Regions from separate parts of the Cytobacillus sp. BC1816 genome, predicted to be linked through region 1. Evidence: a T-box and tRNA genes for the amino acid it is inferred to sense, from the RefSeq annotation. Region 1 holds a T-box; the other holds one or more tRNA genes.
What was found. The T-box of region 1 lies ahead of tyrS (tyrosine--tRNA ligase). A T-box ahead of a tRNA ligase gene usually reads a tRNA of that ligase, here a tRNA-Tyr.

Region 1 (7,577 bases):
CGTCATTCCGTCCTGTTTCTGAATTTTTATCATAATGATACAGTCCTGTTCCTTGTTCTTAATCCCATGCTTTACGGCATTTTCCACAATCGGCTGCAGAGTGAGCGGCGGGATTCTTTCCAAAAGGGCATCTTCATCAATGTCGTAAATGACTTCGAGCCGATCCACAAACCGGGTTTCTTCAATTGAAAGATAGGCCTTTACATGTCTGAGCTCCTGTTCAAGGGTCGTACAGCTGACTGTCGTGGCCGTCAGGTTTTGCCGCAGAAAATGAGATAAGGAAACGAGCAATTTCCTTGCCTGGGAAGGCTCGATCCGCACAAGGGAGATAATCGTATTTAATGAATTAAATAAAAAATGCGGTGATATTTGCGCCTGCAGCGCTTTAATCTCAGCTTCCTTTGCCAGCTGGTAGGCTTTATCAGCCTCAGCGATCTCAAGCTGATTGCTGAGCAGTACACTTAGTCCGGAAATCAGCTCCATCACGAGATTAGTCATTTCTTTTTCCGAAGTGAAGTAAAACTTCAGCGTTCCGATGGTGTCGCCGCGCAGTTTTAAAGGAGCGACAATGGCTGCGCCAAGAGGACAGTTTTCCTGCCGGCAGTGAATGGTCTGGTCATTGGCAACCATAATTTCCCCGTTCTGAATGACATCCCGCGTTATCTGGGTCTGGATAGGGCTTCCGGAACGGTGGTGGTCATTTCCAAGGCCGACATGGGCAAGGATTTCGGTGTGATTGGTGATTGCAACTGCTTTCATCTGAAGTTCCTTATGTAAAATCAGGCAGACTGCCAGAGCGGAATTATGATTAATGCCTTCACGAAGGTGTGCAAGCGTCTGGTCAGCAATCCGAAGTGTTTTCTGTGCATGAAAAGCTCCTGCTTTTTCTTCTTCGTTAATGACATTTTTTATGATCAGCAAAAATAAGGCACTGCCAAGACCATTTGCTATAATCATGGGAATCCCAATCATTTCGACTAGCGCAATCGCTTTTTCTATAGGCCGTGACATACCTAGAATAATCAGCATCTGCACGGCTTCAGCGGTAGCACCGATGAAGAATGCTGATGATAGCTTCACATGTTCATTTTTCCGGCGGAAAAAGCCGGCAAGGAGTCCCGCCACTATGGACGCCAAACCGCAGGCAATCCCGGTAAAGCCGCCAAGCGTAAATCGATGGAATCCTGCTATAATTCCTGCGCCGATTCCTACTTTAGGGCCGCCAAGCAATCCGGCAAGCACGACCCCGATCACCCTGGAATTGGCAATGGCTTCATCTGAAGCAAGCTCGGATGCCCAGCGGTTAAACTGAAGTGTATCCGTATTGAAGGCCAGCCCGGAATAGGTTCCAATGATGCCAAAGAAGCCGAAAAAAAGAATGGCTTTATACTCCTGCTGCCGTTTTAATCTTTCGCCATAAATCATCTCTCTGAAAAAGCGGAACCTTGTCAGAATCAGCGCAATGGTGACAATGATTCCAAGCCGCTCCAGCATCGTAATCAGCAGTTCCAGCATCCTCAGAACCCCTTTAACCAAGTTTGTTAACATTATTCTAATGGATTAAAGAGTAAATGAAAAATGACCCGTTTGAATTTTTCAAAAAAATGTACAGGCTTTTCCTGCATAATTGTCGAAAATTTATTGTATTAAAGGGGCAGGAGAATCTTTGATGCTTCTTTCTGATAGAAATGGAGCTGATAAAATGATCGAATATGCTGTGGATCTAGAAGGAATATCAGCAGAAATGCTGGAAGGTTTTTTTGATGGGTGGCCAAATCCGCCGACCCCTGAAAAACATCTGATGCTTCTAAAAAACAGCACGAAAATCGTGCTTGCCGTTGACCGTGATAAACATGCAGTGGCTGGGTTCATCACAGCAATCAGCGATGGAGTGCTATCAGCCTACATTCCGCTGCTTGAAGTACTGCCTGAATACCAGCAGCAGGGAATCGGACAAAAGCTGGTTACCCGCATGCTGGAGGAGCTGGACGGCATTTATATGATTGACATCATGTGTGACCCTGCCATGCAGAAGTATTATGAAAGATTCGGAATGATTAAATCTTCCGGGATGGTACAGCGGAATTATCAGAATCAATCAGGAAAGCAGTGACAGGGGATGCCGGAAGCTGAGTATCCCTTCTGCTTATCTCTAATAAGGAGGATTTTCTATGAAGTACACCCTCAATCAAATTACACCAGAAGAACTAATTGAAAACCGGATAAACCTAAAGGGCTTCCTTCAATCTCAAATCAGTCCCTTGATCGGCAGCAATTCCTGGATGCAGAACTGGGAACAGCTGGCCAAAAGATTTCAGCTATTTAAATTTGCAGCTTTGCCAGAAGCGGAGGCTCTTAAATACTGCTGGAATCCTGAGGAAATCGAAGCAACCGCAGAAGAAACGTGCAGAGAAGCTGAGAGACATCTTCACTTTGAAAGCCTAACCATAATAATCGTGCCTGCCCTTCCTTTCCCATGGTTTCAGAATGTAGATCAATCTTTGTGGACAAATGGCTATACAATAGGTCCTGATACCATTTTCCTTGCAATACCTCCTCAGCCGGACCCCGACTTTTTAAAATATATGCTTGCCCATGAGCTCCATCATGCTTCCCCTGAAAATCCGATCTACAATCTTACATTGGAAACCTTTACTCTTGCGGACTGGTACAAAATGGAGGGGGGCGCTGAGCATTTCAGTCTTTCACTTTACAAGGATAAACGCTGGTGGAAGCAGGAATTTACTGAGGAAATCGAGCAGAACTATATGGAAATTGCCCGGCAAAACCTGAATACAGCAGACGAATTTTTGAAAAGCAAAATCTGTTTTGGCAATAAAGAGATGGGCATCCCGATATTTGCCGGCTATACTTTTGCTTATAAAATGGCAAGGCATTATGCAGAGCAGGAGAAAATTGCGAGGTATCGGGATTTATATCAGGCAGACCCGCATGAAATATTCAATAGCTATATAATCAAGGGGGCCATTTAATTGGAGACAGAACTTCTGAATATATTTGATCATAACCGAAAACAAATCGGTGTCGCATCTCGTGAGGAGGTCCATAAACAAGGCCACTGGCATGAAACATTTCATTGCTGGTTCGTCAGCAGGGAAAAAGATCAGGATTATATTTATTTTCAATACCGCAGCAAGGAGAAGAAGGATTACCCTGGACTTTTGGACATAACTGCCGCTGGCCACCTTTTAAGCCATGAATCTGTCATGGACGGCATGAGGGAAGTGGAGGAAGAACTGGGGATTTATGTTGATTTTGCGGACTTGGTGCCACTGGGTGTCATTGATTACATCGCAGAGAAAGAAAATTTTATCGACAAAGAACTGGCCCACGTTTTCCTATATCACAGCAATTATTCCTTAGAAGAGTTTAGCCCGCAGCCTGAAGAGGTTACTGGGATTTACCGGATTGCATTGGAGGAGTTTTATGGATTGTGGTTTGGCGGAACAGAGCTCATTGAGGCAGAAGGATTCCAGGTGGATAATGGCATAAGAATCCCCAACTCCTTAGATGTAAGGAAAACGGATTTTGTCCCGCACCAGGATTACTATTATAAGTGTGTGCTGCATTCGATGCGTGAGCAGATAGTTCAATCAAAGGTATGATTGAAGGGAAGAGTTCAATGAGAAAGGTGTTCTTCATACTTTTTGCGCTTTTGCTGGCAGGGAGTTCACCATCATTTGCATCAAAATGGATTGAACTTAATCCTGAAAAGGTCAAATTCCGCTCACAAGTGATTGTGCTGGGAACATATAATTTTAAAAGTAAACAAAAATCAAGCAAGGGTATTTTTTATGGAAGACAGTTTCAAGTCGAAAAGGTATATAAAGGAGAAGCAGGAGAAATCATTACGGCAGGCATTGATAGTCACGATAATGGTTGGGCAGAGGAATTTCAGCAGGAGGGCGGCAAGTTCCTGTTATTTTTGGAGAAAACAAAGGAAGCCCGCTTTCTAGTTCCCGTCGCCGGTCCCAATGGAATGGTTCAAGTGCAGGCTTATCAGGAAATGAGGATTTTTATGGACAGATACTGAGTGGAGAAGGAAGAACACCCAGCCCTTCTAAATTAAATGAAGGAGGAGGAAATCTGCTTGAAGTCTTGCTGTTTTCCTTAACAGGCCTTGTCACTTCCCTGTTGATTATTAGGGTTTTAGCAAGTGAAAAGGCGAAATCTTATTAAGCGTGCCACATTTAGATTATAATAGAGAAATAACAACAAAAGAAAAGGCAGGATTCTTATGATTGTAAAAAATGAGGAAGAATTAGCAAAATTGAAGGAAATCGGCATAATTGTCGCGGAGATTCGCGATGCGATGATTGAAAGTACAAAGCCGGGAGTAACAACGAAGGAACTTGATGACTTTGCCGGAGAGCTTTTTGAAAAGCACGGAGCGATTTCAGGCCCTAAAGGAGAATACGATTTTCCAGGCTTCACATGCATAAGCGTGAATGAAGAGGTGGCCCATGGCATTCCGGGAAGCCGAGTGATTAAAGAGGGCGATCTTGTAAATATTGATGTTTCAGGATCAAAGGATGGCTTCTTCGCAGACACAGGCCTATCATTTGTCGTTGGTGAAGACGAGAAGCTGCAAAAATTATGTGATGCGGCTCAGGAGGCATTCGATGAAGGAGTAAAAAAATTAAAGCCGGGCGGCAAGCTGAGCCTTGTCGGAAAGACAGTTCACAAAGTTGCTAAAAACAATGGATTCAACGTTATCATGAATCTGACTGGACACGGTATCGGCCGCTCCCTTCATGAAAAGCCGGACCATATCCTGAACTATTTTGATCCATGGGATAAACAGCTGTTAAGAGAAGGCATGGTTGTCGCCTTCGAGCCTTTTATTTCAAGCGGAGATGAAGAAGTAAGGGAAATGAGCGACGGCTGGACGTTCGTTACACCTAACAAAAGCCATGTCGCCCAATGTGAACATACCATTGTCATCACAAAAGAAGGACCGATTATTTTAACGAAATAACCATGGACCAGGGGCATTGCATGTTCCTGGTTTTTATATAGTATTATGGTTGAAATTCCTTCCAAAAAACCTTCATTTAATATTGCTTGCGAAAATACACTTGAACAGTGCCTTCCATTCCGCTAAAATAATGAAAATTTTAAATTTTAACGTAATGAAAGAAATAAGCAGCTGCTTATCTCCCTGTTTTAGAGAGCTGATGCACGGTGAAAACCAGCACATCGATAACAGTGAATTACCTTCTTGAACTTCTCTGTGAACAGGAGCAGCAGGGAACGGCACGGTCCGTTAATCCCCCGAGTGGAAGAGCAGTCTTCAAAAAGGGTGGTACCGCGTTTGCCACGTCCCTTACTTTAGGGGCGTGGTTTTTTGTATTCCGATAACAGGAAGGATGGGGAACATGGAAAATTAACAGCCCAGCAAAAACTCGAAACAGAGAGGCAGCTGGAGGTTTATCGCCGGTGTCCAGGAGTTCTGACTGAAGCGGAGCTAAAGAATAAAATAGCCAAATCCATTATTCAAAACCAGCCTTTAAACATTAAGCTGGGTCCAGACCCTCTTCTGCACCCGGATGTCCATAGGTTGTGCTGAATAAATTAAAACAGTTCGAGGAGAACGGACATATCATCCAGCTGATTATTGGGGATTTCACCGGAAAAATGGGCGACCCGACAGGCAAATCGGGAGTCCGAAACCAGCTCACCGATGAAGAGGTGAAGCATAATGCCAAAACATACTTTGAGCAATTCAGCAAAGAGCTGGACATGGATAAGGTTGATCTTCACTATAACTCAGCATGGCTATCGGACCTCCAGTTCGAATTCGTTATCCGATTGTCTGCCAGCATTACAGTTGCCCGCCTGCTGCTGGAACGCAATGACTTTTCAGAGCGCCTGTCCACGAATTTTTCTACCTACAGATGCAGAGGGCTATGACTCGGGGGTACTCGAAAGCGATATCGAGCTTGGCGGCAATAATCGGCACTTCAATGTCCTGATGGGACGCCATCTGCAGGAAGCATTTCCAAAAAAAAAGCAGGTGGTCATCCTGATGCCGCTCCTTGAAGGCCTGGAGGGCAAAGAGAAAATGTCCAATTAAAAAACAATTTTCGGCGATGTTCAGATGCTCTTAAAAATCACAGACGGATTAGTTCTTCAAGCAGGCACAAGAAAATTTGTGAAACTAAGGCTTAGCTCTGCAAAGCAGGCAAATCGCTTTTTCCTCCTGGCACTTTCAAGCTATGATAGAATAGACGAAATTTTTAAAGAAAAGCAGGTGGAGGAAATGAAAGCGATCATTCATGAAGGAAAAACTGGCCGCGCCGGATTATCTTATGGTGAACTGGAAAAGTCCGATCCGGGTAAAGGCGAGGTCAGGGTGAAATTAAAAACGGCAGGCTTGAACCATCGTGATTTATTTGTCCTGAATCGCCACAAGCCAGAAGATCCAGCGCTTGTCATCGGTTCAGACGGGGCGGGAATCATTGACGCAGTCGGAGAAGGGGTTACAGATGTAAAGCCAGGCGATGAAGTTCTCATCAATCCCGGACTGGGCTGGAAGGAAAAGAGTGATGCACCTCCGGCAGGCTTTGAAATCATCGGCTTTCCATTTCATGGCACATTTGCCGAATATATTATCATTCCGGCTGAAAACGCGGCACCCAAGCCGGCGTATTTAACTTGGGAGGAAGCGGGCGTCCTATCCCTAGCAGCACTAACCGCCTACAGAGCATTGTTCACAAGAGGAAAGCTTCAGTCAGGCATGAAGGTGTTCATTCCTGGTATTGGAGGGGGCGTTGCGACTTTCTTAATGCAATTCGCAAAAGCAGCGGGAGCAACCGTTTACGCAGCTTCCCGTTCGGAGGAAAAATGTCAGAGAGCACTTGAACTCGGTGCGGATAAAGCCCTGAACAGCGGAGAAGACTGGAATGGAGTGCTTGGCGGGGAGAAGGTGGATCTTGTCATTGAATCAGTTGGCCCCGCGACGTTCAATAAATCGCTCGAAATCCTGCGTAATGGCGGCACCATAGTAACATTTGGCTCCTCCACAGGAGATCAGCTGGAACTAAATCTCCGCAGCCTCTTTTATGCCCAGCAAAACCTGCTTGGCTCAACAATGGGCAGCGCGGAGGAATACCATGAAATGCTCCAGTTTATTGAAAAGCATCAAATCAGGCCGGTATTGGATCAGGCGCTTCCGCTGGAAGATTTCGAGCAAGCTTTTGACAGACTCGAAAACGCGGAACAATGGGGGAAGATTGCTTTTAAAATTAGTGTATAAAAAAGGGGTGAGATTCTGCGAAAAGCAGTGTCTCACCCTGTTTCTTCCTGTCCAGCTACAGAGCCTGCCCCCTCGGGGTGTCGGGGTGGGCAAGGCTCTTCCGCTTTACTTACACATGTAAAAACTTCACACAAACCGGATCCGGAACCATAACATCAGATTGAAGTAATGAAAGCTTCCCGGTATTCTCATCACGGGAATACAAAACAATATTGCTGGAATTCTGGTTGGAACCAATCACAAATTTTTCGGTTGGATCCAGCACAAAGTCGCGCGGCCAGTTTCCTTCTGTGGAGGC
Region 2 (7,577 bases), 460 kb from region 1:
TAGTCGGTCCCAAGGGTTGGGCTGTTCGCCCATTAAAGCGGTACGCGAGCTGGGTTCAGAACGTCGTGAGACAGTTCGGTCCCTATCCGTCGTGGGCGCAGGAAATTTGAGAGGAGCTGTCCTTAGTACGAGAGGACCGGGATGGACGCACCGCTGGTGTACCAGTTGTCTTGCCAAAGGCATCGCTGGGTAGCTATGTGCGGAAGGGATAAGTGCTGAAAGCATCTAAGCATGAAGCCCCCCTCGAGATGAGATTTCCCATAGCGTCAAGCTAGTAAGATCCCTGAAAGATGATCAGGTTGATAGGTCAGAGGTGGAAGCGTGGCGACATGTGGAGCTGACTGATACTAATCGATCGAGGACTTAACCAAAACGAAAAGCGGAGGCGACTGTTCAACTTCGAGAGACGTTGGAGAGCCGGCTATTCAAATCCTGGTTTTGGGATTTGGAGGGACGGATCGAAACGGCCGAGAAGTTAGGAGCCGAAGCTAGACAAGTCATTGGTGAATTCTCGGCATATGCTTCTTCATGCATTATCTAGTTTTGAGGGAACGAAGTTTCTTCAACCAAATAGTCCGGTGGCGATAGCGAGAAGGTCACACCCGTTCCCATACCGAACACGGAAGTTAAGCTTCTCAGCGCCGATGGTAGTTGGGGGCTGTCCCCCTGTGAGAGTAGGACGCTGCCGGGCACCCTAATTGGGTAATTTTATATGGCCCCTTGGTCAAGCGGTTAAGACACCGCCCTTTCACGGCGGTAACACGGGTTCGAATCCCGTAGGGGTCACCATTTTGGAGGATTAGCTCAGCTGGGAGAGCATCTGCCTTACAAGCAGAGGGTCGGCGGTTCGATCCCGTCATCCTCCACCATAACTTTTGAACGAGCGATTTGCTCTTCTAAAGGTATGAGCCATTAGCTCAGTCGGTAGAGCATCTGACTTTTAATCAGAGGGTCGAAGGTTCGAGTCCTTCATGGCTCACCATTTTAATTTCATATTGCGGGTGTGGCGGAATTGGCAGACGCACCAGACTTAGGATCTGGCGCCGCAAGGCGTGGGGGTTCGACTCCCTTCACCCGCACCATTTTAAGCGGAAGTAGTTCAGTGGTAGAACATCACCTTGCCAAGGTGGGGGTCGCGGGTTCGAATCCCGTCTTCCGCTCCATTATTTTGCGCCCGTAGCTCAATTGGATAGAGCGTTTGACTACGGATCAAAAGGTTAGGGGTTCGACTCCTCTCGGGCGCGCCATATTACGGGGAGTAGCTCAGCTTGGTAGAGCACTTGGTTTGGGACCAAGGGGTCGCAGGTTCGAATCCTGTCTTCCCGACCAGCGACACTTCTTTTATTACATGGGGCCTTAGCTCAGCTGGGAGAGCGCCTGCTTTGCACGCAGGAGGTCAGCGGTTCGATCCCGCTAGGCTCCACCATAAATATTTAGTCATAATGGCGGTGTAGCTCAGCTGGCTAGAGCGTACGGTTCATACCCGTGAGGTCGGGGGTTCGATCCCCTCCGCCGCTACCAATATGCTTATTTTTCGGAGGAATACCCAAGTCAGGCTGAAGGGATCGGTCTTGAAAACCGACAGGCGGGTCAAACCGCGCAGGGGTTCGAATCCCCTTTCCTCCTCCAGATTTTATTTAATAATACTATCGCGGGGTGGAGCACGCCCGAATAATCTTTCTGAAATCGGGGCGGTACTTCATTGAATAAGCTGCGAGATGAAATGCTAGATGTGAGCATGGAAAAATCACATAAATAATACTATCGCGGGGTGGAGCAGTCCGGTAGCTCGTCGGGCTCATAACCCGAAGGTCGCAGGTTCAAATCCTGCCCCCGCAATCTGGTCCGGTAGTTCAGTTGGTTAGAATGCCTGCCTGTCACGCAGGAGGTCGCGGGTTCGAGTCCCGTCCGGACCGCCATTTTTACAAAAAGTAAATAATATGTGGCTCAGTAGCTCAGTCGGTAGAGCAAAGGACTGAAAATCCTTGTGTCGGCGGTTCGATTCCGTCCTGAGCCACCATTTCCTTAGTCTTTTCAGACTTGGAGGGGTAGCGAAGTGGCTAAACGCGGCGGACTGTAAATCCGCTCCTTCGGGTTCGGCAGTTCGAATCTGCCCCCCTCCACCATTTATATAGGGGTATAGTTTAATGGTAAAACGAAGGTCTCCAAAACCTTTGATGTGGGTTCGATTCCTGCTACCCCTGCCAGTAGGATAGTGGCGGTTGTGGCGAAGTGGTTAACGCATCGGATTGTGGCTCCGACATTCGTGGGTTCGATTCCCATCAATCGCCCCATTATTCTTTTAGACAGCATTATTATTGGGCTATAGCCAAGCGGTAAGGCACCGGACTTTGACTCCGTCACTCGCAGGTTCGAATCCTGCTAGCCCAGCCATTTTTAAGGCAGCATAGCCAAGTGGTAAGGCAGAGGTCTGCAAAACCTCCATCCCCGGTTCAAATCCGGGTGTTGCCTCCAACTGATAATCATATGCGGGTGTAGTTTAGTGGTAAAACCTCAGCCTTCCAAGCTGATGATGAGGGTTCGATTCCCTTCACCCGCTCCAACATATGGGCCTATAGCTCAGCTGGTTAGAGCGCACGCCTGATAAGCGTGAGGTCGATGGTTCGAGTCCATTTAGGCCCACCATTATACATACCATTTTCAAACTAATTCCAATAGGGATTGGTTTTTTTGTTTATAGAAACTTTTCTTGAAATGGTTATGGGATACCTATTTAAAAGCTTCTGTTCCCAAATCTTTGTATCAATCAATATGTATAAAGCCTGTCTCTTAGAGAGACAGGTTTTTTTAAAATAAAGAAAAGTAGATGATGGAGTTTCGTTTAAATTTCTTCCTGTAAGTTAGGAAGTTTGAATGCAAGGGAACGAAAGAGGATTAATCATTCCTAAGACAACGGGAAAGGGGATATAAGTGACAAAAAGTCTAATTGTACCTAAAGAAGAAAAGCGAATATGAAGAAGCGAGATCTTAAGACTCCCCATTAGCATGGGGTTATTCGTGAGTAGATCTTTTGTGAACTATTTGTGAATCGTCATGCTTGCCAGTATAGAATTCAATGGAGGAAAACCTTGATATTACTGTGTTTTTGCTTATATCTCAGCATCTTTGCCTGCGAATATATGAAAAAAGTGTGATTCATTTCACTTTTATGAAAACCCTTCTCAACTATGATGTAGGTAACAAAGCTAAGGAGCTGATAGAAGGTGGAAACGCGAAAAGTGGTCCAGAGCAGTTCAAAGGAACATAACTCTCTAAGGGGTACGTTCTTTTCAGTTACAGTTGTGGGGCTTGGGATCTTTGTTACTTATTTAATTGTGTATGGCCTGTACATGACCAGATTATAGGGGGGATATAAAATGATGCATCGGTCGGAGAAGATATGGCTGATATTAAGCTTTGGAATGATTATTGGATTCATGCTGATTACGGGCTATCAGACATTCGCCCTGGAGATGGGGCCGCCAAGCTATGGAGAGCGAATTGATCCTCAAAAAGTGGATGAAACAGCGCCATTCGATAATCCCGGGATTAAAAAGGTAGGCGAGAAAGAGTATGAAGTAGTCATGACCCTTCAGGTATTCAGCTTTACCCCAAATGAAATTGAAGTTCCTGCAGGATCAACGGTTCATTTTACTATGACATCAAAAGATGTCGTGCATGGCTTTCAGGTTGCTGACACGAACTTAAATGCAATGGTTGTGCCTGGCTATGTACAAAAGATCACTCAGAAATTTGATAAGCCGGGTGAATATTTGGTTCTTTGCAATGAGTACTGCGGTGCAGGCCATCAGATGATGAGTACTACCATTACGGTGAAATAAAGGGGGGATAACAGTGGAAACAGTTATTAAGCAAACGGGAAAAACACAAGCTTTTAAGGATAAAGCAAATAAAGTTATGGGAATTAGCCTGGAGGATGCAAAAATAACGAAATCATATTTATCTGTTGCTTTTTTAGCCATCCTGCTGGGCGGAATACTTGGACTTTTGCAAGGACTGAACCGGGCTGGAATGCTGGAATTGCCGGCATGGCTGAACTATTATCAGGTTCTTACAGCTCACGGTCTGCTGCTGGTAGTCGTTCTTTCGGCTTTCTTCACAATTGGTTACTTCTATGCTGGATTATCGCATACTCTGGGAGGACTGCTTCCTAAGGTAAGAAAGATGGCCTGGATTGGCTTCTGGATGAAGATTTTCGGATTTGTCCTAGCTGTGATTCCGATTTTAATGAATGAAGCATCTGTTATGTATACTTTCTATCCGCCAATGGCTGCTTCACCCATTTTCTATATCGGCTTAGTCTTCATTGTATTGGGTGTATGGATGTGCGCCTTTGGTGCATTTATTAATGTGGCTAGCTGGCGAAAGAGGAATCCCGGCCAGCATATCCCTATTCTTTCTTTCTTTGCAACCGGTGTATTTGTTCTCTTATTTTTTGGAAGCATACCTGTAGCCATTGAGGTTTTTACCATTATCCCTTGGGCTTTTGGATGGGTGGAGACAATAAATGTCATGGTTGCACGCACGCTGTTCTGGGCGTTCGGCCATACGCTGGTAAACATCTGGTATTTAACGGCGGTCTCTGCCTGGTATGTTATAGTACCGAAGATTATTGGCGGCCGAAGATGGAATGACCTTTTAACAAGGATTGTGGTTATTGCACTAGTAATTATGAATATTACCGGCGGCTTCCATCATCAGATTATTGATCCTGGTATTTCTGAACCTGTGAAATACATGCATGTGTTTATGAGTTTGGCAATTGGTTTCCCTTCATTAATGACTGCTTATGCTATGTTTGCCGTATTTGAGCGTACAGCGAGAAAGAAAGGCGGAAGAGGTCTTATCGGCTGGTATAAGAAACTTCCTTGGGGAGATGTTCGATTCCTCGCACCATTTATCGCGATGGCTGCTTTTATTCCTGCCGGAGCGGGAGGAATAGTACAAAGCACAAACCAATTGAACCAGGTAGTTCATAACACAATGTGGATTGTCGGTCATTTCCACTTAACACTTGGCATGTCTGTCGTCATGACGTTCTTCGGTATCAGCTACTGGCTTATTCCTTATGTATCAAAAAGAATGCTGACACCGCAGATCAATAAACTTGGGGTTATACAAACGATCATATGGACGCTCGGTATGATCATCATGTCCGGTGCGATGCACTGGGTGGGTCTGCTGGGTTCTCCAAGAAGAACTTCCTATTCAACATACTTTGACAATGCAACTGCTTTAAGCTGGGATCCTTATCTGTTCTTCCTGGCTATCGGTGGTACCCTTCTGATGATCGGTGTACTTATGCAGGTATATGCTGTATTCTACCTCATGTTCTTTGCGCCAAAAGGAAACACAGAATTCCCTGTTGCGGATGTAGAAGAGGATGAAGCGCCAACACCTAGATGGACAGAGCGCTGGGGGTTATGGATTGTGTGTATGATTGTCCTTGTCGGCATGGCTTATGTCATTCCATTGGTCGATTTTATTGTCAATGCTCCTCCAGGTTCACCTCCTTATAAAACCTGGTAAGGAAAGAGAGATAGCTCGGGTGCTGGGCTGTCTCTTTCTTTTAAAAGGAAGTGATGAATCATGTTTCCAAAAAATAAAACGGCACTTTCAAGCTTGGTTGTACTGGTGTTTGGCGTGATCCTTTTTTACATTGGCACAGATGGCTTTCAGGCTTTTACTGCTGAAACAGCCAGGGTTAATCAGTTAATGGATGAAAAGCCCAAGTTCCCGGATGTAACGCTTGAAGATAATAACGGGAAGACCTATTCTTTCACAGAATTTGAAGGGAAGTATGTGTTTATTACCTTTTTATATACTTCATGCGGTACTGTTTGTCCTGAACTGGAGGTTAATATGTCTGAAGTATATAAACGGATTCCAGAAAAGTATATTGGCCAAGATATTCAATTCCTGAGCATTAGTTTTGATCCAAAGCGGGATACTCCCAAAACATTGGAAACTTACCGCAAGGCTTTTGGCAGTGACGGAGAAACGTGGAGAATGGCGAGGATACCGAAACAGATGGAGCTTGAATCTCTGCTTGATCGATTTGGCGTCATTGTCATTCCAGATGAATACGGCAATTTTGCCCATAACTCTGCCTTTTATCTGGTGAATCCAAAAGGACAGTTAGTTGAAGTCATGGATTACACCTTAATTGAAGAAGCGGCTGAACGGATAACGGAGATTCTGGAGAGCGGAGGGGAAGAATGATGAAGTCATCAGTTTACGGATTACTCCTGCTGCTTGTATTGATGCTTCCGCCTGCAGCTGATTTTCTGGAGTCCATCATGATTACCCATATGCATATGCAAATGCCTTTACTGGTGATCTCTGGTATATTCATGGCAAAGTTCTTTCAGAATCGCTTCACGGAATTTTTCTCAAAATGGAATGAAAACGGAGTGCCGGGTATATTGCTGTTTTCAATCATTCTGGTGTATTGGTCTCTGCCAAGGACAATGGATGAAGCATTGACGCTTACGAGTGTGGAAGTCTTTAAATTTATCTCACTTCCATTTTTGGGCGGTGTGCCATTGCGGGACAGCTGGCCAAAGCTAAGTTCATTTTGGAAGCATGCTCTCATTATTTTCTTTACTATCTTATTTTTAGCTCTAGGATGGCTATACATCTGGTCCCCTGTACAGCTTTGCAATAACTATTTGGTCATCGAGCAGATTACGCTGGGTTGGGGTTTTATTTCAACTGCGTTTGCAATGGTTATTTACTTGATTTATAGCTATTTTATGGATTTTTCTAAATATGAGTAAAAGAATGACTGCTGCCTTCTTGGGAGCAGTTTTTACATTTATCAGCTGGTTTATCTGCTTCAATAAAAGAATAATGGCAGAAAATCATAAATATATATGAGAAGGAGTGAGTAATTGGGGAGGGGAAAACATGGCGAATCCAATAGTCGTTAGATCGCTGGATGAAATTAAATTTTGGTCCAGGATTATGAAAGAACATGCACTATTTTTAAGTTTAGGGTTTACCTATGAACAGAAACAATTAATTGCCGAAGCACAGCAATTTATCGCTTTATTTGAAAGAATCGAGGAAAAGCTGGCCAGATTTACAATCAACTCAGAACTTAGCCAGGTTCAGGCATTTAATAATGAGGTTTATCAAGCAGCTGCTGCCATCTGGAGCTATAAGAGGAAAGTGCTGGGGCTGACATTAAGATGCGAAATCCGTTCAAATAATTTTCCTTTATTGATTGACCATATCAGCAGAGAAGCTGCATACTTTGCAAATCGATTAAAAGACCTCAACTCAGGGATACTCGCACCAAAACCGGAAGCTATTATAGAAGAAAATGTCTTCTTTTTAAGGATCATGGCTGACCATGCTAAGTTTATTGGCCATTTACTGGATCCTTCGGAAAGAAAGCTGGTAGAACAGGCAAGAGAGTTTAGCCATGATTTCGATCAATTGGTCTTTCAAGCTGTTGATCTTGACTCTATGCAGCCTGAATCAGAAACGAAACCAATACTTAGCCATTTTTTAAATGAGAATAAAGTATCAGTTGCTTCATTAAGGGATTT

Region 2: it has a tRNA-Tyr gene. The T-box ahead of tyrS (tyrosine--tRNA ligase) is inferred to sense a tRNA for this amino acid. The anticodon was not compared.

What each region holds. Positions count from the first base shown of each region.
Region 1 is NZ_CP195611.1:942,392-949,968, forward strand. Features, by position in the region: gene ACR42H_RS05040 (LytS/YhcK type 5TM receptor domain-containing protein) at 1-1,515, opposite strand, end outside; gene ACR42H_RS05045 (GNAT family N-acetyltransferase) at 1,670-2,113, shown strand; gene ACR42H_RS05050 (DUF2268 domain-containing putative Zn-dependent protease) at 2,172-2,993, shown strand; gene ACR42H_RS05055 (NUDIX hydrolase) at 2,994-3,626, shown strand; gene ACR42H_RS05060 (hypothetical protein) at 3,644-4,054, shown strand; gene map (type I methionyl aminopeptidase) at 4,259-4,999, shown strand; T-box leader at 5,145-5,351, shown strand; partial or broken gene tyrS (tyrosine--tRNA ligase) at 5,369-6,091, shown strand; gene ACR42H_RS05075 (zinc-binding dehydrogenase) at 6,284-7,279, shown strand; gene ACR42H_RS05080 (lactonase family protein) at 7,389-7,577, opposite strand, start outside.
Region 2 is NZ_CP195611.1:480,054-487,630, forward strand. Features, by position in the region: rRNA gene ACR42H_RS02470 (23S ribosomal RNA) at 1-371, shown strand, start outside; rRNA gene rrf (5S ribosomal RNA) at 575-691, shown strand; tRNA gene ACR42H_RS02480 (tRNA-Glu) at 715-789, shown strand; tRNA gene ACR42H_RS02485 (tRNA-Val) at 794-869, shown strand; tRNA gene ACR42H_RS02490 (tRNA-Lys) at 907-982, shown strand; tRNA gene ACR42H_RS02495 (tRNA-Leu) at 998-1,082, shown strand; tRNA gene ACR42H_RS02500 (tRNA-Gly) at 1,089-1,163, shown strand; tRNA gene ACR42H_RS02505 (tRNA-Arg) at 1,171-1,247, shown strand; tRNA gene ACR42H_RS02510 (tRNA-Pro) at 1,253-1,329, shown strand; tRNA gene ACR42H_RS02515 (tRNA-Ala) at 1,351-1,426, shown strand; tRNA gene ACR42H_RS02520 (tRNA-Met) at 1,445-1,521, shown strand; tRNA gene ACR42H_RS02525 (tRNA-Ser) at 1,537-1,629, shown strand; tRNA gene ACR42H_RS02530 (tRNA-Met) at 1,766-1,839, shown strand; tRNA gene ACR42H_RS02535 (tRNA-Asp) at 1,843-1,919, shown strand; tRNA gene ACR42H_RS02540 (tRNA-Phe) at 1,945-2,020, shown strand; tRNA gene ACR42H_RS02545 (tRNA-Tyr) at 2,043-2,126, shown strand; tRNA gene ACR42H_RS02550 (tRNA-Trp) at 2,134-2,207, shown strand; tRNA gene ACR42H_RS02555 (tRNA-His) at 2,219-2,294, shown strand; tRNA gene ACR42H_RS02560 (tRNA-Gln) at 2,320-2,394, shown strand; tRNA gene ACR42H_RS02565 (tRNA-Cys) at 2,402-2,475, shown strand; tRNA gene ACR42H_RS02570 (tRNA-Gly) at 2,490-2,563, shown strand; tRNA gene ACR42H_RS02575 (tRNA-Ile) at 2,570-2,646, shown strand; gene ACR42H_RS02580 (cytochrome c oxidase subunit 2A) at 3,225-3,365, shown strand; gene ACR42H_RS02585 (cytochrome c oxidase subunit II) at 3,378-3,842, shown strand; gene ACR42H_RS02590 (cbb3-type cytochrome c oxidase subunit I) at 3,856-5,550, shown strand; gene ACR42H_RS02595 (SCO family protein) at 5,611-6,243, shown strand; gene ACR42H_RS02600 (hypothetical protein) at 6,240-6,800, shown strand; gene ACR42H_RS02605 (DUF2935 domain-containing protein) at 6,931-7,577, shown strand, end outside.